One region of the Streptomyces sp. RK62 genome, then DNA from elsewhere that is predicted to be linked to it. Evidence: riboswitches for the same ligand, from Rfam matches in the RefSeq annotation. Region 1 holds a riboswitch; each other region holds the start of a gene.
The links. Region 1 has a riboswitch for cyclic di-AMP ahead of KBY32_RS31525 (transglycosylase family protein). Riboswitches for the same ligand answer to the same signal wherever they lie in the genome.
Positions count from the first base shown of each region.

Region 2: linked by a shared signal. The riboswitch ahead of KBY32_RS35805 (C40 family peptidase) and the one ahead of KBY32_RS31525 (transglycosylase family protein) in region 1 are both predicted to bind cyclic di-AMP.
Region 3: linked by a shared signal. The riboswitch ahead of KBY32_RS01130 (LysM peptidoglycan-binding domain-containing M23 family metallopeptidase) and the one ahead of KBY32_RS31525 (transglycosylase family protein) in region 1 are both predicted to bind cyclic di-AMP.

Region 1 covers NZ_JAGPYD010000020.1:89,140-96,287, reverse strand. Annotated here, with positions in the region: gene KBY32_RS31535 (cytochrome P450) at 1-359, shown strand, start outside; gene KBY32_RS31530 (transglycosylase family protein) at 503-1,498, shown strand; cyclic di-AMP (ydaO/yuaA leader) riboswitch at 1,708-1,900, shown strand; gene KBY32_RS31525 (transglycosylase family protein) at 1,905-2,582, shown strand; gene eno (phosphopyruvate hydratase) at 2,807-4,087, shown strand; gene KBY32_RS31515 (septum formation initiator family protein) at 4,182-4,670, shown strand; gene KBY32_RS31510 (DUF501 domain-containing protein) at 4,681-5,214, shown strand; gene KBY32_RS31505 (Ppx/GppA phosphatase family protein) at 5,211-6,155, shown strand; gene KBY32_RS31500 (NAD(P)/FAD-dependent oxidoreductase) at 6,696-7,148, shown strand, end outside.
Region 2 covers NZ_JAGPYD010000003.1:478,674-485,821, forward strand. Annotated here, with positions in the region: gene paaE (1,2-phenylacetyl-CoA epoxidase subunit PaaE) at 1-1,101, opposite strand, end outside; gene paaD (1,2-phenylacetyl-CoA epoxidase subunit PaaD) at 1,101-1,610, opposite strand; gene paaC (1,2-phenylacetyl-CoA epoxidase subunit PaaC) at 1,604-2,431, opposite strand; gene paaB (1,2-phenylacetyl-CoA epoxidase subunit PaaB) at 2,442-2,735, opposite strand; gene paaA (1,2-phenylacetyl-CoA epoxidase subunit PaaA) at 2,732-3,709, opposite strand; cyclic di-AMP (ydaO/yuaA leader) riboswitch at 3,989-4,160, shown strand; gene KBY32_RS35805 (C40 family peptidase) at 4,169-5,869, shown strand; gene tgmB (ATP-grasp ribosomal peptide maturase) at 5,925-6,893, opposite strand; gene tgmA (putative ATP-grasp-modified RiPP) at 6,909-7,100, opposite strand.
Region 3 covers NZ_JAGPYD010000001.1:279,456-286,603, forward strand. Annotated here, with positions in the region: gene KBY32_RS01115 (helix-turn-helix domain-containing protein) at 1-562, shown strand, start outside; gene KBY32_RS01120 (DUF6126 family protein) at 559-681, shown strand; gene KBY32_RS01125 (tyrosine-protein phosphatase) at 719-1,516, opposite strand; cyclic di-AMP (ydaO/yuaA leader) riboswitch at 2,086-2,247, shown strand; gene KBY32_RS01130 (LysM peptidoglycan-binding domain-containing M23 family metallopeptidase) at 2,252-3,172, shown strand; gene KBY32_RS01135 (SGNH/GDSL hydrolase family protein) at 3,479-4,264, shown strand; gene KBY32_RS01140 (TetR/AcrR family transcriptional regulator) at 4,331-4,942, opposite strand; gene KBY32_RS01145 (Glu/Leu/Phe/Val dehydrogenase dimerization domain-containing protein) at 5,014-6,192, opposite strand; gene KBY32_RS01150 (MBL fold metallo-hydrolase) at 6,467-7,148, shown strand, end outside.

The DNA of each region.
Region 1 (7,148 bases):
CCGAGCCGCTGACCATCGGCGGGCAGCACATCGCCGCCGGTGATCCGGTCCTGGTCGTCCTGGCCGCCGCCGACCGGGACCCGGAGCGGTTCGCCGACCCCGACGTCCTCGACCTTTCCCGCCGGGACAACCAGCACCTGGGCTACGGCCACGGCATCCACTACTGCCTCGGCGCCCCGCTGGCCCGGCTGGAGGGACAGACGGCCCTCGCCACCCTCCTCACCCGGCTCCCAGACCTCCGACTGGCCGCCGATCCCGCCGAGTTGAGGTGGCGGGGCGGTCTCATCATGCGGGGGCTGCGCACCCTGCCCGTGGAGTTCACCCCGGTCGGAGTCAAGAGTTCCGCTCCGCAAACATGACATGCGCTCATGTCTGTGATCTTCACGTGATCTGCGCGGCATTAACTTGTGACAAGTGATCGTCTGCCTATACGTTCACCCATCAACGAAGGGACGCGGATTCCGCATCCCTTGGTCACCGCTGTCTCGCGAAAGGTCCCCGCATGCTCTCCGGGAACGGTCGTCACCGTCGCCCCCGCCAGGCTCCGGCTCTTCTCGTCGCGGCCGGAGTGACCGGCTCCGCCATCGCCATCCCGCTCCTCGGCGCCTCGGGCGCGAGCGCGGCGGACGGGAACGTGTGGGACAAGGTCGCCGAGTGCGAGAGCGGTGGCTCCTGGAGCGCGGACACGGGCAACGGGCACTACGGCGGGCTCCAGTTGACCCAGGCGGACTGGGAGGCCTTCGGCGGTCTCGACTACGCCGCGAGCCCGGATCTGGCGAGCCGCTCGCAGCAGATCGCCGTGGCGCAGAAGGTCCTCGCCGAGCGCGGGACGGCCCCCTGGGGCACCTGCGCGGTGCTCAACGGGCTCAGCAAGAAGTCGGGTGCCATCGACCTCGACACCGGTGTCTCCGGGGACTCCCCGAGCGAGGTGTCCGGGTCGTCCGGCTTGCTCGATTCCTCTGATTCCTCCGACTCGTCCGATTCTTCCGGTTCTTCGGACGGTTCGGGCTCCTCCGGCGGTGCGTCGAGCACCCCGAGCGGCTCGTCGTCCGCGTCGCCGGAGAGCTCCGCCCCGTCCTCACCCGAGGCGGAGAAGTCCGGAAAGCCCGAGAAGGCCGAGAAGTCCGGCGCCACCGCCACCGCCTCCCCGGACAGCTCCCCGGTGGAGAGCCCCGAGATCACGAACCAGGACAACTCCGGGCAGAGTGCCGGATCCTGGAGCCTCGTCGACACCGCCGCGATCGAGGACGTACCGGCCGGTTCCGGGCGGCACCGCGGCGCCAGTGCCGAGGAGACCAAGTCCGCGGACGGCGACTCCGCCTCCTCCGGCCGCCACGCCTCCTACCGGGTCCGCGCGGGTGACACGCTCGCCTCCATCGCCGACTCCCTTGACGTCGACGGCGGATGGCGCGCGCTGTACGAGGCGAACAAGGCGGCCATCGGCGCCGACGCCGACAACATCGCTCCCGGTCAGACGCTGGACGTCCCCACCGAATAAGGGCCGAACAGGGCCAAATGAAGCGGCAGTTCATGCCCCGCTTTCATGGTGAATGTCCGTTTTAGATGGACTGAGAGATAGATCTCAGAAGCCTTGATCGTCTTTGAAAATCCCCGAGCGGCGTGTCTACGGTCGTGACCGCTCGCCTCCAGTGCGAGCCCCGACAGCCGTCACGCCGAATCCTGCCGGCGGCCGTCCGGGAACAGTCGTCGCGTCATGCGCCGTAGGCAGGAGCGGGGGACCCAAGGTAAGCGCCGGGTCCGGAAGTCGAGGCCCTCCGGGGACTCACGGCCGGAACCGGCTTGGGGTGAAGTCGCGCACCACGCACCAGTGGTGGGCGACCGGGCAACTCAACCGGCCCGAACCCGACAGCTCACCTCGTAGGCGTCGGTGAGGGGATCTCTCCATGCTGTTCTCCAGCAAGGGCAAGCACCGTCGTCCGTCCAAGGCCGCCCGCGCCATCGCCGTCGTCGGCGTCACCGGCGCCGCCGCCGTCGCCGGCCCGCTGATGGCCGCCGGCAGCGCCTCGGCCGCCACCGCCTCCGAGTGGGACACCGTCGCCCAGTGCGAGTCCGGCGGCAACTGGTCGATCAACACCGGCAACGGCTACTACGGCGGTCTGCAGTTCTCCGCCTCGACCTGGGCGGCCTACGGCGGCACGCAGTACGCCTCCACCGCCGACCAGGCCACCAAGGCCCAGCAGATCGCGATAGCCGAGAAGGTCCTCGCGAGCCAGGGCAAGGGCGCCTGGCCGCACTGCGGCACCGGCCTGTCGAGCGCGGCCTACAACGGCTCCGCCGCCACCGGTGGCGAGCAGAGCACCCGCTCCACCGAGGAGAAGCCGGCCTCCCGCTCCGCGGACCGTCCGGCCGCCGAGAAGAGCACCAAGACCGTCACCACCCCGACCGGCAAGAAGGTCAAGAAGGGCGACGGCGAGTACAAGGTCGCCAAGGGCGACACCCTCAGCACCATCGCCGCCGACCACGACGTCAAGGGCGGCTGGGAGAAGCTCTTCGAGCTGAACAAGGACATCGTCCAGGACGCCGACCTGATCTACCCGGGTCAGCAGCTCCACCTGAAGTAGGACCCCCACAGGCTCCCCGCCCCGGCGCGTGTTCCCCCGTGCGCGCCGGGGCGGGGTTCTGTGTAGATGTACGCGCCCGCTTTTTGTTCCGTTCGGAAACAATTCGCTCTCGGTTCCGTCCACAGGGCGGTCGACCGCTGGCCGAACCTCCGGAGCCGGTTAGGCTCGTCTCGCAGCACCCACGCGGGCTGCGTAAAGGCTTCACATCCACGAAGGAGATGCTCGTGCCGTCCATCGACGTCGTCGTAGCCCGGGAAATCCTGGACTCCCGAGGCAATCCCACGGTCGAGGTCGAGGTCGGCCTCGACGACGGCAGCACCGGTCGTGCCGCCGTCCCGTCCGGCGCCTCCACCGGCGCCTTCGAGGCCATCGAGCTGCGCGACGGTGACACCAACCGTTACCTCGGCAAGGGCGTCGAGAAGGCCGTCCTCGCCGTCATCGAGCAGATCGGCCCGGAGCTCGTCGGCTACGACGCCACCGAGCAGCGCCTGATCGACCAGGCCATGTTCGACCTGGACGCCACCGACAACAAGGGCTCCCTCGGCGCCAACGCCATCCTCGGCGTCTCGCTCGCCGTCGCCCACGCCGCCTCCGAGGCCAGCGACCTGCCGCTCTTCCGCTACCTGGGCGGCCCCAACGCGCACCTGCTCCCGGTGCCGATGATGAACATCCTGAACGGCGGCTCGCACGCCGACTCCAACGTGGACATCCAGGAGTTCATGATCGCCCCGATCGGCGCGGAGTCCTTCTCCGAGGCCCTGCGCTGGGGCGCCGAGGTCTACCACACCCTCAAGAAGGTCCTGAAGAACAAGGGCCTGGCCACCGGCCTCGGCGACGAGGGCGGCTTCGCCCCGAACCTCGGCTCCAACCGCGACGCCCTCGACCTCATCCTCGAGGCGATCAAGGAAGCCGGCTACACCCCCGGCGAGCAGATCGCCCTGGCCCTGGACGTGGCCGCCTCCGAGTTCTACAAGGACGGCGTCTACACCTTCGAGGGCAAGGAGCGCTCGGCGGCCGAGATGACCGAGTACTACGCGGAGCTCGTCGACGCGTACCCGCTCGTGTCCATCGAGGACCCGCTGTTCGAGGACGACTGGGACGGCTGGAAGACCATCACCGACAAGCTCGGCGACAAGGTCCAGCTCGTCGGCGACGACCTGTTCGTCACCAACCCGGAGCGCCTCGCCCGCGGCATCGAGGAGGGCGCCGCCAACGCCCTGCTGGTGAAGGTGAACCAGATCGGTTCGCTCACCGAGACCCTGGACGCCGTCGAGCTGGCCCAGCGCAACGGCTTCAAGTGCATGATGTCCCACCGCTCCGGCGAGACCGAGGACGTCACCATCGCCGACCTGGCCGTCGCCACCAACTGCGGCCAGATCAAGACCGGCGCCCCGGCCCGCTCCGAGCGCGTCGCCAAGTACAACCAGCTGCTGCGCATCGAGGAGATCCTCGACGACGCCGCCGTCTACGCCGGCCGCAGCGCGTTCCCCCGCTTCAAGGGCTGAGGCACGCGCCTGTAGGAAGCGTCGTACGTACGTCCCCGTACTCGGTCCCGTACCGTGTGCGGGGACGTACGCGCGTTGAGACGGGAGGCGGGACATGGCCGTGAAGGACCGGGACCGGTTCTCCACCGCGACCAGGATCCGGTTGCTCGGGGAGCAGACGGCGGCCCGTGTCTACCGTTCCCAGACCAAGCGGCAGGCCCGGCGCTCCCGGCTCACCAGCCGCGCCGCGCTGCTCGCGCTGGTCGTCTGCACCCTCGTCGTGGCGATGGCGTATCCGATAAGGCAGTACGTCTCCCAGCGCGCCGAGATCGCCGACCTCCAGCGGGAGAAGGCGGCGACCGCCCGGCGCGTCGAGGAACTGCGCGACCTCAAGGCCCGCTGGCAGGACGACGCCTACGCCGAGCAGCAGATCCGGCTGCGGCTGCACTATGTGATGCCCGGCGAGACCGGCTACGTCGTCGTCGACCCGGACGCGGCCAGGCAGTCCCGGACCGACCTGGGCGCGGCCCACCGCCCCTGGTACACGAACCTCTGGGAGGGCGTCGACAAGGCCGACGCCGCCCGCAGCGAACAGAGACGATAGAAAGACAGGCATGGAAACGCCCCCGCCGCCCACCCCGCGCACCGAGCCCACCGACGCCGACGTCGAGGCCTTCAAGCAGCAGCTCGGCCGCCCCCCGCGCGGGCTGCGCGCGATCGCCCACCGGTGCCCCTGCGGCCAGCCGGACGTGGTCGAGACGGCCCCCCGCCTGCCCGACGGCACGCCCTTCCCGACGCTGTACTACCTGACGTGCCCGAAGGCGTCGTCGGCGATCGGCACGCTCGAGGCCAACGGCGTGATGAAGGAGATGACGGCGCGGCTGGAGAGCGACCCCGAGCTGGCGGCCGCGTACCGCGCGGCGCACGAGGACTACATCCGGCGCCGGGACGAGATCGAGGAGCTGAAGGGCTTCCCCAGCGCGGGCGGCATGCCCGACCGCGTGAAGTGCCTGCATGTGCTGGTCGCGCACTCGCTGGCCGCCGGACCCGGCGTCAACCCGCTGGGCGACGAGGCGCTGGCGATGCTGCCGGAGTGGTGGCGCAAGGGCGCGTGCGTGACGCTGCCCGCCAAGGAGGAGGACCGATGACCCGGGTCGCGGCCGTCGACTGCGGCACCAACTCCATCCGGCTCCTCGTGGCCGACGTGCACCCGGACTCCGGTGAACTCGTAGAGCTGGACCGGCGGATGACGATCGTGCGGCTCGGCCAGGGCGTCGACCGCACGGGCCGGCTGGCGCCCGAGGCGCTGGAGCGCACCTTCGCCGCCTGCCGCGCGTACGCCTCCGTCATCGAGGAGCACGGCGCCGAGCGGGTCCGCTTCGTCGCCACCTCCGCGTCCCGGGACGCCGAGAACCGCGACGACTTCGTCCGCGGTGTCGTGGACATCCTGGGCGTCGAGCCCGAGGTCGTCACCGGCGACCAGGAGGCCGAGTTCTCCTTCACCGGCGCCACGCGCGAACTGACCGGGCGGGCCGACCTGAAGCGGCCGTACCTCGTCGTGGACATCGGCGGCGGCTCGACCGAGTTCGTCGTCGGCGAGGAGCATGTGCGCGCCGCGCGCTCCGTGGACGTGGGCTGCGTGCGGATGACGGAGCGTCACCTGGTCCGGGACGGCGTGGTCTCCGACCCGCCCTCCGCCGCGCAGATCGCGGCCATACGGGCCGATATCGAGGCGGCCCTGGACCTCGCCGAGGAGACGGTGCCGCTGCGCGAGGCGAGGACGCTGGTCGGGCTGGCCGGCTCGGTGACCACGGTGTCGGCGATCGCCCAGGACCTGCCGGAGTACGACTCGGCCCGTATCCACCACTCCCGGGTCACCCTGGACCGGGTCCGCGAGATCACCGAGTGGCTGCTGCGCTCCACGCACGCGGAGCGGGCGGCCGTGCCCTCCATGCACCCGGGCCGGGTCGACGTCATCGGGGCGGGCGCCCTGGTCCTCCTGGCGATCATGGAGCGCGTCGGCGCCGACGAGGTCGTGGTCAGCGAGCACGACATCCTGGACGGCATCGCCTGGTCGCTGGTGCGCTGAGGCGTCGCCGCTTTTCCTTGGCGTTGAGTTGGGTTCCGAGGGCGTCGGCGGCCAGAGGTGCCGGCGCCCGTCGGACTGCCGGGGCGGATACCCGTACCGGTGAACGACGCTGGTCAAACCGCCTCCGCTGAGCGCCGGACGGCACGGTTGAGCGGGGTATCGGGCGCCCTGAAGTCCCACCCGGGGACCCTCTTCGAGAAAGTTCGTGAAGTTCTTCACAAGGATTTCCGTCAAGTCCGGGGGTGAAGAGGGGCCGGTTGGCCCTTCCGAGGGGTGAACAGGCCCTTGAACATGTTCAGATAAACGGTGTAAGCAGGGTGTCGACAGGTCGTTCCGGGTGGTGTTTCGGACCCCTCACGGGAGGCTCCCAGGGGTAGAGAGGCAGCTCACGCGGCATTGACAACGGGGCACAGTGGACCCGGGTTCCCTCTCGCGGGCATGACCTGCGTCACGCGGGCCGGGGAGTGTAGCACAGCCCCTGCAAGAGCTTGTGAAGGGGCGCACGAGCGACCCCCCTGAGGCGGGTGGATACTCGATGGCATGAGCACCACGGAGCGTCCCAGGATCCTCGTAGTAGGCGGTGGGTACGTAGGCCTGTACGCAGCTCGGCGCATTCTCAAGAAGATGCGCTACGGCGAGGCGACCGTCACGGTCGTCGACCCCCGGTCGTACATGACCTACCAGCCCTTCCTCCCCGAAACCGCCGCCGGCAGCATCTCCCCGCGCCACGTCGTCGTCCCGCTGCGACGCGTGTTGCCGAAGGCGGAGGTCCTCACCGGCCGGGTCACCACCATCGACCAGGACCGCAAGGTCGCCACGATCGCCCCCCTCGTGGGCGAGGCGTACGAGCTGCCGTTCGACTACCTGGTCATCGCGATGGGCGCGGTCTCCCGCACCTTCCCGATCCCCGGCCTCGCCGAGCAGGGCATCGGCATGAAGGGCATCGAGGAGGCCATCGGCCTGCGCAACCACGTCCTCGAGCAGCTGGACAAG
Region 2 (7,148 bases), on a different contig from region 1:
CACCGTCAGCGACTCGGAGACCGGGTACGACTGGCAGGTCAGCACATACCCGGCGTCGACCTCGGCGGTCTCCAGCGCGAAGTTGCGCCGCATGTCCGCCTTGCCGTCGGTGACCAGGGCCCGGCAGGTGCCGCAGACCCCGCCCTTGCAGGCGAACGGCAGGTCGGGGCGGGTCTGCTGGGCGCCGTCCAGCAGGGTCCGGTCCCGCGGCAGGGCCGCCGTGGTGGAGCGCCCGTCGAGGGTGATGGTGACCTGGCTGACGGGGCCTTCCGGCCCGCTCTCCACGTGCCGGAACTCGCGCACCGGCTCGTCGTCGGCGTAGAAGAGCTCCTGGTGCACACGCTCGTCCGGCACGCCGAGGCCGGCCAGGACCCGCTGCGCGTCCCGCACCATGCCGTGCGGCCCGCACAGCCACCAGTGGTCGGCCGTCCGCACGTCGACCAGCGCCTCGACGAGGGTCGCGAGGCGTTCGGCGTCGATGCGCCCGGACAGCACCTCGGCCTCGCGCGGCTCGCGGGAGAGCACATGGGCGAGCTGGAACCGCGCCGGGTACAGGTCCTTCAGATCGGCCAGCTCGTCGGCGAACATCACCGTGTCCGTGCGGCGGTTGCCGTAGAGGAGGGTGACCGTCGAGCGGGGGTCGGCGGCCAGGACGGACTCGGCGATGGACACCATCGGGGTGATGCCGGAGCCCGCCGCGATCAGCACATGGTGGCCGGGGGTGCCGAGGTCGGGGGTGAAGGCGCCGGTGGGGGCCATCACCTCGACGACGTCGCCGGGCCGTACGTCGTGGACCAGCCAGGTCGAGAACAGCCCGCCGGGCACGACCCGTACGCCGATGCGCGGACGCGCGCCGACGGGCGAGCAGATCGAGTACGACCGCCGCTCGTCGCGCCCGTCGATCTCGCGGCGCAGCGTCAGCGACTGGCCGGGCGCGAACGCGAACTCCTCGGCCAGCTCGTCCGGGATGTCGAAGCTGACGGCGACCGCGTCCGAGCACAGCGGCTGCACGGCGGCGACCCTCAGCTTGTGGAAGGCCGGACGGCGGCGGACGCGCGGGCCGGGCGCGGCGGCCGTCTGTGCTTCCCTGAGGCCTTCCATCAGATCTCCTTGACGTACTCGAACGGCTCTTTGCAGGCGCGGCAGCGCCACAGTGCCTTGCAGGACGTGGCGGCGAACCGGGAGGTCTCCTCGGTGTCCGCAGAGCCGCAGCGCGGGCAGGCCACGGCGTGCCGGGTCGGTGACAGCACGAGCGCGACGGGGCCGCCGCGCGGGGCGGGGCCGGGCGGGGCGATGCCGTGCTCGGCGAGCTTGGCGCGGCCGGCCGGGGTGATCCAGTCGCTGGTCCACGGCGGGTCGAGGACGGTGCGGATCTCCACGCGCGAGTATCCGGCGGCACGCAAGCGTGCGGCGACGTCGGCCCGCATCTCGGCCATCGCGGGGCAGCCGGAGTAGGTCGGGGTGAGGCTCGCGACGACCGTGCCGTCCTCGGTCAGCTCGACGTCCCGCAGGACGCCCAGGTCGGCGAGGGTGAGCATGGGCAGCTCGGGGTCCGGCACCTGGGCGGCGATGTGCCGGGCGCGCCGGGCGTCGAGGAGCGTCGTCACCATGTCGCCTCCGGGTGCGCGCGGGCGACGCCCTGCAGCTCGGCGAGGAGCGGGGCGAGGTGCTCGGTGTGCTCGCCCTCGCGTCCGCAGCCGGGCAGCGGGCGGTACACGGGCATCGGCAGTCCGGCCGCGTCGGTGACCTGCTTGAGGTCGGCGACGACCTCCTGCCGTACGTCGAACGCGGTGAACAGCTCGCCCAGATAGGGGGCGACCTGCTCCTGGGCGCGGCGCATACGGCGGTGGGACTCCTCGGTGCCGTCGCCCAGGCGCACCGCCCACTCGGCGGCGTACTGCCGGTGGTAGCGCAGTTCCTTGGCGCCCTTGGTGGCGATCGCCGAGAGGACGGGGTCGGGGTGGGACGCCAGCCGCTCGAAGTGCGCGAGCCGCCAGCTGGACAGCACCAGCAGCCGGACGATCGTGAACGCGAAGTCGCCGCCTGGCAGTTCGGCCAGGCGGACGTTGCGGAAGTCGGCGGCGTCGCGGAAGTAGGCGTACGCGTCCTCGTCGCGTCCGGTGCCGTCGGTCTGGCCGGCGCGGGAGTAGAGCAGCCGGGCCTGGCCGAGCAGGTCGAGGCCGATGTTGGCGAGCGCGACCTCCTCCTCCAGCTCGGGGGCGCGGGTGACCCACTCCCCCAGGCGCTGCGCCGAGACGAGCGCGTCGTCGCCGAGGGCGACGCACAGGGCGGCCAGCGCTGCGGCGTCGACGCCGTCCGGCACGGTGGTGTCGACGCCGTGCAGCGGGTCCTCGAAGCCGGTGCCGTAGGCCCAGCGGGTGTCGTCCTCGTGTCCCTCGGCGAGGGTCAGATAGACATGGTCGTCACTCATGCCCTCTCCTTCAGATGTGGGGGACGTCGTCGGGGATGTCGTAGAAGGTCGGGTGGCGGTAGACCTTGTCGGCGCTGGGCTCGAAGAACGGGTCCTTCTCGTCGCGCGTGGAGGCGGCGATGTGCTCGGAGCGCACGACCCAGATGCTCACGCCCTCGTTGCGCCGCGTGTACAGGTCGCGGGCGTGGGTCAGCGCCATCCGGTCGTCGGCGGCGTGCAGCGAGCCGACGTGGACGTGGTTCAGTCCGCGCTTGCCCCGGACGAACACCTCGTACAGCGGCCAGTCCTGCTTTCCGGTGCTCATGCCACCGCTCCCTTCTCCGCGCGGGCGGCCTGCTTGGCCGCGTGGGCGGTGGCCGCCTCCCGCACCCAGGCGCCCTCTTCGTGGGCGCTCCTGCGTCGTTCCATCCGCTGTGCGTTGCACGGGCCGTCGCCCTTGATGACCCGCATCAGCTCGTCCCAGTCGGGCGTGCCGAAGTCGTGGTGGCCGCGCTCGGCGTTCCAGCGCAGCTCCGGGTCGGGCAGGGTGACGCCGAGCTTCTCGGCCTGCGGGACCGTCATGTCGACGAAGCGCCGGCGCAGCTCGTCGTTGCTGTGCCGTTTGATCTTCCAGGCCATCGAGCGGGCCGAGTTGGGCGAGGAGTCGTCGGGCGGTCCGAACATCATCAGGGAGGGCCACCACCAGCGGTTCACCGCGTCCTGGACCATCTCCCGCTGGGCCTCGGTGCCGCGCATCATCGTCATCAGCAGCTCGTAGCCCTGCCGCTGGTGGAACGACTCCTCCTTGCAGATCCGCACCATCGCGCGTGCGTACGGTCCGTAGGAGCTGCGGCACAGCGGCACCTGGTTGCAGATCGCGGCGCCGTCCACGAACCAGCCGATCACGCCGACGTCGGCGAAGCTCATCGTGGGGTAGTTGAAGATCGAGGAGTACTTCTGGCGGCCCTCGATCAGCCGCTCGGTCAGGTCGGCGCGGTCGGCGCCCAGGGTCTCGGCCGCCGAGTACAGGTACAGACCGTGTCCGGCCTCGTCCTGCACCTTGGCGAAGAGGATCGCCTTGCGGCGCAGCGAGGGCGCCTTGGTGATCCACTCCCCCTCCGGCTGCATGCCGATGATCTCCGAGTGGGCGTGCTGCGCGATCTGCCGGATCAGCGTGTTGCGGTAGCCGTCCGGCATCCAGTCCCGCGGCTCGATGCGCTGGTCGCGCGCGATCGTCGCGTCGAAGTGCTCCTCAAGCGGCCCTTGTGGGGGCGCCTCGGTGGAGTGTGAGGTCGTCATCGCTCCCGCTTCCCAACCGACCATTCGTTCGGTACCAGTGTGACGTGTTTCGGATGGCTGGGCAAGACCTTGACCGAGCGCCGGAGGGGTCGCGTGCGTCGCTACCCTCCGTATTCACGCAGGCGCATGGCGCGGCGGCGATGACCGACCGCCGTCACGAGCGTCGAAGGTCACAAAAACGTATCGGACATTTCACACGTCAATCTTCACTGCAGGCACACAAGTTGGCTAAGTTACGGCCCAGGACGCGCGTTGAACTCCGGCGATCCCCGCCGGGACGTGCGACCTCCGCCGAGTCGGCGCGTCCTTCGGGGCCGCGGAGCCGGGGACCCAACCGAATCATGGGGTGAATCGACCCGAGGCCGTGACGGGCCGGGTCGTAGGGCACACCTTCCGACGCGAAACGCCCGAACCCGTCAGCTAACTCGGTAGGCGGAGTACGGAAGGAGCACGTCGCCCATGGCGCCGGAACGCACCGGCATGCGCAACTCCGCGCTCGCCTCGGCAGCAGCCCTCACCTCGGTGGCCCTGCTCGGCCAGTCGGCCGGCGCCGCCCAGGCGGACGAGGGGCCGAGCCGCGAGGAGGTCAGTCGGCGGGTCAGTTCGCTCTACGACCGGGCCGAGACCGACACGGGGACCTTCAACGCCACCCGCGCCTCGTCCACGGGACCGCGCAAGCGCGCGGGCAGCCCGGCGGCCTCCGGACGCGACGGTGACGGCGGCCGTGGCGCCGCCCCGCTCGACGACGTGGCCCGGCAGTGGTTCGACATCGCCCGGTCCAAGCTCGGTCCGACGGTGCAGGCCACGCTGCCCAAGGACCGGATGCCGGAACGGCCCGCCGCCCCGGCGCGGGGTGCGCGCCCGTCGGCCGGGGGTGAAGGGGCGCGCGAGATATCTGGGCGTACGGCCTTGGAGCTGCCTGCTGGATCGGGTGCCCCTGTCGCCGAGTTGACGTCCGGTGCCTCGCGTTCGGCGGCTGTGGGTGAGCTGACGGCGGGGCCTGTGGCGGCTCTGCCCGCGGGCGGTGAGGCGGGGGGCGCGCTGGCCCTTCCGGCGGCGCCTGCCGCGTCTTCTGCGCCTGTCGTGCAGCCTGAGGTCGATCAGCGGGCCTCCCTGCGTACGACCAAGGAGCGCAGCCAGCGGAAGTTGGCGCAGGCGCGTGAGTTGCTGTCGGCGTACACCGGGCGGTCCATGGCGGCGATCGAGGCGCCGGCCGCTGTTCCTGCGACTGCTCCTGCCCCTGCCCCTGCTTCGGCGCAGAACCAGTGGGATGCCCTGGAGGCGCAGAGCCCCGCCGATCTGATGACGGTTCCGCCCGGTTCGACGGCTTGGACCGGGCAGTCCTCGGAGGCGTCGGCTGCCTCGGCTGCGTATCTGACGGCAACTCCTAGCGGTGGCCCGGAGTTGAGGGGCCCTCAGGGTTACGGCGTGCCTGACGCGGGCTTCTCCGCGGCTGCGGCTGCCCAGACGGGGAGCTTCCCGGCGGTCGACCAGACCGGCGGCTTCCCTGTGGTCGACCAGACCGGTGGGTTCCCCGTGGTCGACCAGACCGGTGGGTTCCCCGTGGTCGACCAGACCGGTGGGTTCCCGATGGTGGACCAGACCGGGAGCTTCCCCGCGGTCTCGCAGACCGGGAGTTTCCCGGCTGTCGGTCAGATAGGTGGCTTCCCCGCCGTGGACCAGACCGGCAGCTATCCGGCGGTGGCGCAGACGGGTGGCTTCCCGGCGGTGGACCAGACCGGCAGCTTCCCCTTGGTCGCTCCGACCCCCGCGGCAGCTCCGGCGGCGGCCCCTGCGGCCCCGCAGGACAGCCGGGCCCTGCGGGCCCTGGAGTTCGCCCGGGCCCAGACCGGCAAGCCCTGTGTCTGGGGCACGACGGGACCCAACACCTACGACGGCCCCGGGCTCACCCAGGCCGCCTGGAAGGCCGCCGGTATCGCGCTCCCCCGCACCGCCCAGGAGCAGGCCACCGCCGGCCAGGGAGTCGCCCTCACACACCTGGAGCCCGGTGACCTGGTCCTGTACCACGCCGGTCACGTCGGCATCTATTCCGGCAACGGCATGATGATCCACGCCCCCGGCCCCGGCACGGTCATCCGCGAGGAGTCCATCCACTACGCCGGCGAGGACGCGATCCACAGCGCGATCCGGCCCGCCTGAGACGAACGCACCCCCGACGCCGTCGTGTCGGGGGTGCGTTCGTGGTCGTAGGGGCTCAGGGGCGCCCGATGCCGGCTTCCTTGCCGCGCCGGTCCGGGCGGCGCTGCAGCGCCAGCCAGTCGGCGACCGCGGCCGCGATCGGCTGCCCGGTCTCCAGCTCGACGAAGCCGAACTGACCCCCCTGGTTGCACTCCAGAAACCACCAGATGCCGTCCTCGTCCTCCGCGAAGTCGAAGGCGGCGTACGCCAGTCCGGCCAGGGTGACGTACTCCTGCACCGACTTGCCGATCCGGCCGGGCACCGGGACCGGTTCCCACGGATGCCCGGTGTCGCCGTACCGGCCGTCGATCTGGTCGGGTTCGGCGGTCTTGCGCGCGGCGAACATTCTGGTGCCGACGCAGGTCAGCCGGATGTCCGCCCGCTTGGGGACGTACCGCTGGAGCAGGGCCGGTCCGGCCGCGACGGCGGAGAAGTCCGCGTCGGGGCCGATCAGGGTGGTGGGCAGGGCCAGCGGAGGCTCGCCGGGCGGCGGTCCGGAGGCGGACTTCACCACGACCTCCTTGTGCTGCTCGACGAACGCGCGCGCCAGCCGCGGTGCCGTGGTGAACACCGTGGGCGGTACGGCGAACCCGCTGAGGTGGGCGAGTCTGAGCTGCCAGGGCTTGAGCCGTGCCTGGTCGGCGTTGCGGGGATGGTTCATCCACCGTGCGGCGGCGGAGTGCAGCATGCCGTACAGCGCCTGCCGGGTCTCGGCGGTCAGCCAGGGCGAGGGGTCCGGTGCGTGGGCGGCCGGTTCACCGGGCCGGCGCACCCAGATGGAACGCAGCCCTCCCATCGACAGCACATGGCCGTTGACCGACAGATGCCCGTCGAAGTCGCCGTGGGCGTAGTCCGCGGACAGCACGGCCTTGCCGGGCAGGTCGGCCGGGTCCAGCCGCAGCACGGGCGTGCCCGTGGCGTGCAGTTCGCTCACCACCATGTCGGCGGTCACGTCCTCCTCGGACGTGAGGATCAGTACCGTCATGCGCCGGCCGGTTCGTCAGTCGTCGAAGTGGGTGGCGGAACCGGCCGTGGACGTCGTCGTGCCGGCGGCGAGGAGGAGATCCGGGTCGCTGACGGCCGGGCGGCCGTCGGGCAGCATGTTCAACTGCCGGGCCGGGTCGAACGTGTACGGCGTCACCGCCTGGGTGACTCCTCTGGGGAACGCGTAGTTCAGGGTGAAGGGTCGCATCGAAACCTCCGCGGTCGCGTGATGCCTGCGCTACCGTCCCTTACGCGC
Region 3 (7,148 bases), on a different contig from region 1:
GCAGCTGCGGGCGCTGCGCCGCCAGGCGGCCCTCACCCTGGAGAGCGCGGCCCGTGCCGCCGGGCTGTCGCCCGCGCATCTCTCCCGGCTGGAGACCGGTCAGCGGCAGCCGTCGCTGCCGATGCTGCTCGCGCTTGCCCGTGTCTACGGTACGACGGTCGGCGAGCTGCTGGGCGAGAGGGTCCCCGACCGGGACGCCGTCGTGCGCGCCGCCGACATGGAACCCACCGCCGCCGGCGGCTGGACCTACTGGCAGGCCGGGGTCTCCGGCCGCGCCATGCAGGCCCTGCGGGTCCATGTGCCGTACGGGTCGCAGGGCGACATCGTGCGGGTGCATCCCGGCGAGGAGTGGCTCCACGTCCTCAAGGGGCGGCTGCGGCTGCGCCTCGGCGACACCATCCACCGGCTCGCCCCCGGGGACAGCGCGCACTTCGACTCGCTCACCCCGCACCGCATCGCCGCCGAGGACGACGGCGGGGTCGAGCTGCTGTTCGTCCACACCCTGTTGCAGAGCCCCACGGCCACCCTGTGCCTGGGCCCGACCCCTGGAGTGACGCCATGAGAGACATGGAGGAGAAGTTCCCGCGCGCCCTGTGGGTGCGGCTCATCATCTACATCGCGGTGGGGCACGTCTTCGCCGCCTTCATCTACTTCCTCTTCGAGGCGGGCGGCGGGCAGTAGACGTACCCCGTGTCCCTAGGGTCGTATCCCGCGTCCCTCAGTCGAGCAGGCGCTCCCGCAGGCGCTCCCGGGCCTCCGGCGTGAGCCGCAGGCCCTGCTCCAGGTAGGTGTCGACGTCGCCCCAGGTCGCGTCGATCGTGTCGAAGGCCGCCGTCAGGTACTCCGCCCGCGCGTCGAACAGCGGGCTCAGCAGCTCCATGACCTCGGGCGAGTAGGCCGAGGGGTTGCTGCCGCTGCGCCGCACCTTGTAGCGGCGGTGCTTCTCGTTGGACTTCAGGTAGTCGGTGACGATCGCCTCGCGCTCGACGCCGACGGCGAGCAGCGTCACCGCGACCGACAGGCCAGCCCGGTCCTTGCCGGCCGCGCAGTGCATCAGGGCCGGGACGCTGTCCTCCACCAGGGAGTGCAGGATCCGGGAGTGCTCGGCGGTCCGGTCCGTGACCATCGAGCGGTAGGAGGCGATCATCCGGTCGGCGCCCTTGCCGTCGGCCAGGATCCCCCGCAGCTGGTCGAGGTCGCCGTCCCGGACCATCTTCCAGAACTCCGCGCCGTCCGCCGGGTCCGACAGCGGCAGATTCACATTGCGGACGCCCGGCAGCTCGACGTCGGGACCCTCCAGCTTCTGGTCCGCCGCATTGCGGAAGTCGAAGATCGTGTGCAGGCCCAGCGAGTCGAGGAAGGCGGCGTCCTCGGGGGTGGCGTGGGCGAGGTGGCCGCTGCGGAACAGCACGCCGTGCCGCACCCGTCGTCCGTCCACGGTGGGCAGGCCGCCCACGTCGCGGAAGTTGCGCACACCGGCCAGTTCGGGCTCGGTCGACGGGATCTGCTGCGTCACGGGGGCTCCTCCCGGTCGGCCCCGCCGGCGCGGCTCGGCGATGAGGCCGGCGAGGTGCGACTCCGACGATACGACATGGCTGCGTGCGCCATTCAGTTGTCCACAGGGGATGACTCGGTGGCAATGGGTCGAAACGGGCGAAAGTCGTCTGATGTCATCTTTGCGAGCGGGTGCTTCGTCCGGTTTTGCGCGCACCTCATGTCGTATTCGGATCGGAATCGACGGGAAGGTTCAATGGGTCGGATATCCACCGGCGTCGCATCTAGGGTTTCTGTCCGAATTGATGCCTTCATTCCAACTCGCTCCGTAATAAGGAAAGCTGGAGCAGCGTCACGTGAGGAGCGTCATATCCGTGACGGTGTGTCGCCCGTCATGTCCACGTAATCATCATGCTTTTCCCGGGACTTCGAGCAATCAGGCCCCTTCGAAATGCACGCAGGGTGACCGTTGAATGCCGTAAGGGATCAAGGTGAGCGCATTCGGGCGGAACCCCTCACTTGTTCCCTTGCGTCTCTCTCGCTTACGTTCGCCACCAATCCGGACGGACGCCTAATCCTGCCGCCGACCGGAATCCGCGCACACCCACCCGTACACGGCAGGAGCGGGGGACCCACAGGTACTTCGCCTGTTCCGGTCTCCGGAACAGGCTTGGGGTCAAGTCGCGTCCCGACGCGACCGGGCATCTCCAGCCCGCACCCGACAGCTCACCTCGTAGGCGCCGGAGAGGAATTCGTCATGCCCGCGAAGGGTAAGCACCGCCGTCCCAAGTCCCTGCGCTTCACCCGGACGATCGCCGTCGCCGGAACCGGTGGCGCCGCTCTCGCGCTGCCGCTGATCGGGGCCACCGGCGCAAACGCCGCGACCGGCCAGTCCGTCCCGGAGAAGGCGGTCCAGTCCGTCCAGGTCGCGGCCAAGAAGGCGCCGGCGCAGAAGACCTCCGCCCAGAAGACGCGCACCTACGAGGTGAAGCGCGGCGACTACCTCGCGAAGATCGCCGACCAGCAGGACGTCCGCGGCGGCTGGAAGAAGCTCTACGCCGACAACCGCGAGGCCGTCGGCGCCGACCCGTCGCTCATCCACCCGGGTCTGAAGCTGTCGATCGGCACCAAGGCCGAGAGCGCCGCCCCGAAGGCGTCCGCCCCGGCCCCGTCCGCGTCGAAGTCCTCGGCGAAGCCCGCCGCCAAGCCCGCCGCGCCGCAGAAGGCCGCCCCGGCCGCCCAGAGCGCCGACGAGGCGAGCACCGTCAACGGCTTCAGCGCCCCGGTCTCCGCCGCCGCCGTCGGCACCTCGTACAAGGTCGCGGGCAGCATGTGGTCCAGCGGCTACCACACCGGTGTGGACTTCTCCGCCCCCACCGGCACCCCCCTGAAGGCGGTCGGCGCCGGCACCGTCGTCTCCGCCGGCTGGGGCGGCGCCTACGGCAACCAGGTCGTCATCCGGCTCGCCGACGGCTACTACGCCCAGTACGCCCACCTGTCCTCGCTGTCCGTCTCCAGCGGCCAGACGGTGACCGCGGGCCAGCAGATCGGCCTCTCCGGCGCGACCGGCAACGTGACCGGCCCGCACCTGCACTTCGAGATCCGCACCGCGCCGGGCTACGGCTCCGACGTGGACCCGGTGGCCTACCTCCGCTCCAAGGGCGTCGCCATCGGCTGACCCCCGCACACGGCGCGCACCACCTCCCTGACACGCATGCGCACCACCTGCCTGACACGCACGCCGAAGGCCGGACCCCACCCCCGGGTCCGGCCTTCGGCCTGTCGTCGTCGTGCGCCCGCGGGCGCACGCGCGAGCGTTTCGGCGGTCAACGCCCCTGTCCGGAGCCGTATTCCGGACTTGGCGAAGGCTTTGGCAGTGGCTTATCTCACCGCTCGTCAACCCCTTCCTACGGTCGCGTAGGTCACATCGGAAGGTGAATCATGTCCCGACGTGACAGACGATTCGAAGAGTGACAGCAGAGCAGTGATCGGGTCGTACGTCGCGGTGGGGGACAGCTTCACCGAGGGCGTCGGCGACCCCGGCCCCGACGGGTCGTTCGTCGGCTGGGCCGACCGGTTCGCGGTCCTTCTGGCCGACCGGCGCCCCGAGGGCGACTTCCGGTACGCCAACCTCGCCGTGCGCGGGCGACTGCTGGACCAGATCGTGGCGGAACAGGTCCCCAAGGCCGTCGAACTCGCCCCGGACCTGGTGTCGTTCTGCGCGGGCGGCAACGACATCCTGCGGCCCGGCACCGACCCCGACGAGGTCGCCGAACGGTTCGAGCGGGCCGTCGTCCGGCTCACCTCGGCCGCCGGCACCGTGATGGTGACGACCGGCTTCGACACCCGTGGCGTCCCCGTGCTGAAGCACCTGCGCGGCAAGATCGCCACCTACAACGGGCACGTCCGCGCCATCGCCGACCGCTACGGCTGCCCGGTGCTCGACCTGTGGTCCCTGAGGACCGTCCAGGACCGCCGGGCCTGGGACAGCGACCGGCTCCACCTCTCTCCCGAGGGGCACACGCGCGTGGCGCTGCGCGCGGGCCAGGTCCTGGGCCTGGAGATCCCGGCCGACCCGGACCAGCCCTGGCCGCCGCTGCCGCCCCGGGGGACGCTGGAGATCCGCCGCGACGACGTCCAGTGGGCGCGCGAGTACCTGGTGCCGTGGATCGGACGGCGGCTGCGCGGCCAGTCGTCCGGCGACCATGTGACGGCCAAGGGCGCGCTCTCGGCGTACGACATCAAGATGCGGATCGAATCGGTGGCCTGACCCGGGGGGACGGACGGGGGAGCGCGGTGCCGCCCGGGGACCCTGCCGGTCGCGGGCGGCGGCCGCTCAGCGCGGCGAGGCCGTCAACGCCGTCCGGTCCAGGCCCAGTTCCCGGGCCAGCGCCTCGTCCACCCACTCCTGCGCCCGCGCGCGGGACAGCGACCCGGGGTACGACGTCAGCTGGACGGCGAGCCCGTCCAGGAGGGCGCTCAGGCGCAGCGCGGCGGCCGCCGGGTCCGGGCACGCGAACTCGCCCGCCTCCGCACCCTCGGCGAGGACCCCGGCGAGGGCGCTCTTCCACTGCCGGTCCAGCTCACGGGTGACCTCCCGCAGGGCGGGCTCGCGCAACGCGGCCGCCCAGCCCTCGATCCACAGCCGCCAGCCCTTGGCCTGGCCGGTCGGCGCGTACCAGCGCACGGCCGCCCGCAGCCGCCGTACCGCCGTCGTACGGCGGCCCAGGATGCCGCGCAGCCGCGCCAGGTCGCCCTCGGCCGCGTGGGCGAACGCGGCGGCGACCAGCTTCTCCTTGGTGTCGAAGTGATAGAGCACCAGGGCGTTGCTCACCCCGAGCGCCGAGGCCACGTCGGCGATCCTGACCGCCGCCACGCCCCGCGCCTCTATCTGCTCCACGGCGGCCCGCAGCAGGTCCGTCCGCCGCTCCGCCACGCTCAACCGCACTCTCGCCCTCGCCACGCCGTCACCCTAACGGCCCGCGCCGACCCGGCCCGTGGCCTCCGGTCGCCCGGAGGTCAGTGGTGCCGGCCGAACCGTTCGGCGATCACCGGGAGCCGGTCGGCGGCCAGCGCGTGGGCGGCGGCCCTCGGTGTCGTCCCGTCGGCCTCCGCGCGGGCCAGCGTCAGGTCGGTCAGCGCCCGCATGGCGCGCCGCGTGTACGCGAAAGCCTCCTCCGCGTCCGGGCCGATGTCCCCGAACAGCGTCCACCACCACCAGGCGTTCGTGGCGGAGTTGACGACGACGTCCGGCAGCACGGTGACGCCGCGCGCGGCCAGGAGCGCCTCCGCCTCCGGACGGACGGGCATGTTCGCGGCCTCCGCGATCCAGCGGGCGGTGATCCGCCCCTGGTTGGCGGTGTCCACCGCGTACGACACGGCCGCCGGCACCAGCACCTCCGCCTCCGTCGCCAGCCAGGCGTCCCCCGGCAGCTCACGGTCCCCGGGGCGCAGCGCCGCGCGGTCCACCGTCCCGTAGGCGTCCCGCGCCGCCAGCAGCGCCTCGACGTCGAGACCCGCGGGGTTGGCGACGGTCCCCTTGATGTCGGCGACGGCCACCACGGTGAGCCCCGCGCGCGCGAGGAACCGCGCCGTCGCCCCGCCCATCGTGCCCAGGCCCTGCAGTGCGACACGGGTCCGCCAGCGCGGCGCCCCGGCCCGGTCCAGTGCGGTGAGCACCGACTCGGCCACGCCGCAGCCGCCCACCAGCTCGTCGAGCCCGATGCCGTCGACGCCCACCTCGAAGGCCTCCGCAAGCCGACGGCGGGCCGCCGCCTCGTCGTCCAGCAGCGGATAGACCGCCTGCACGGACGAGACGAGCCCGACCTCGCGGGCGGCCCGGTCCACCACGTCCTGGCTGAGCCCCAGGTCCTCGCCCGTGGTCCACATGGTCTCGATGTACGGCCGCATCGCCCGCAGGTAGCGCACCAGGACCCCGTACGCCTCCGGGTCCCGCGGATCGCAGTCGATACCGCCCTTGGCGCCGCCCAGCGGGACGTAACGGGCGTCCGGGTCGTAGTGCAGCGCCTCCTTGAGCGTCATGCCCGCGGCCAGCCCCGCGATCTCCTCCAGCGTGCAGCCCGGCCGCATGCGCAGCCCGCCGCTGGAGACGCCGCGCACCAGCCGGTCCACGACCAGGAAGCCCTGGCGGCCCGTGACGTCGTCGGTCCAGGTGAGCGACAGGAAGGGCGAGGGCATGCGGAACTCCGGGGTCGGCGAGGGCTGGGGCGGTCGTCCGCGAGGTGGCGGAGGCGCCCGGGCCGGGAGAGCCGCATCGCTCCTGAACGACGGGTCAGTATCACGAGGAAGGCACGGACATGTCAACGGGAACGGCACGCGCACTCACCGGGACACGGGAACGAACATCGCGGACCCGGCGTTCGCAAGGACAGGGGCTGTCGGCCCGCACCGCCGGGGACTGTCGGTGGGGCCGCCCATAATGGAAGCCTCACCGACTCCATCTGGAGGTACCGTGGCCGGTTCCCGCTTCCCGAGCGCCGGGCTGAACGTCCTGCGGCCCACGGCGTTCGGCGTGGACCCCAGCGGTGAGCGCATGGAGCGCATCCGCAGATCGCCGCACTTCGGCGACGGATTGTTCCAGAACCCAGGAGGAGCCGCGCGGACCAGACCGTCCGGCTCGATGCTGGAGTTCGCCAAGGTCTTCTTCGACAAGGACACCCGGCCCCTCCGGGTGCCGAGGGGCACTGTTCCGGTCCACCCCACCACCTACGCCGACCTGGCGAAACCGCCGGCCACCGGACTGCGCCTGACCTGGATGGGGCACTCCAGCGTCCTCGCCGAGATCGACGGCCACCGGGTGCTCTTCGACCCCGTCTGGGGCGAGCGCTGCTCACCGTTCCCGTTCGCCGGGCCCAAGCGGCTGCACCCCGCGCCGCTGCCGCTCGCCGCGCTCGGCCCGGTCGACGTCGTCGTCATCTCGCACGACCACTACGACCACCTCGACCTCCCCACGATCAAGGCGCTGGCCGGCACCGACACGCTGTTCGCCGTCCCGCTCGGCGTCGGCGCCCACCTCGAACACTGGGGCGTCCCCGCCGACCGGCTGCGCGAACTTGACTGGCACGAGACGACGAAGATCGGCGGCCTCACCCTCACCGCCACCCCGGCCCGCCACTTCTGCGGCCGTGGTCTGC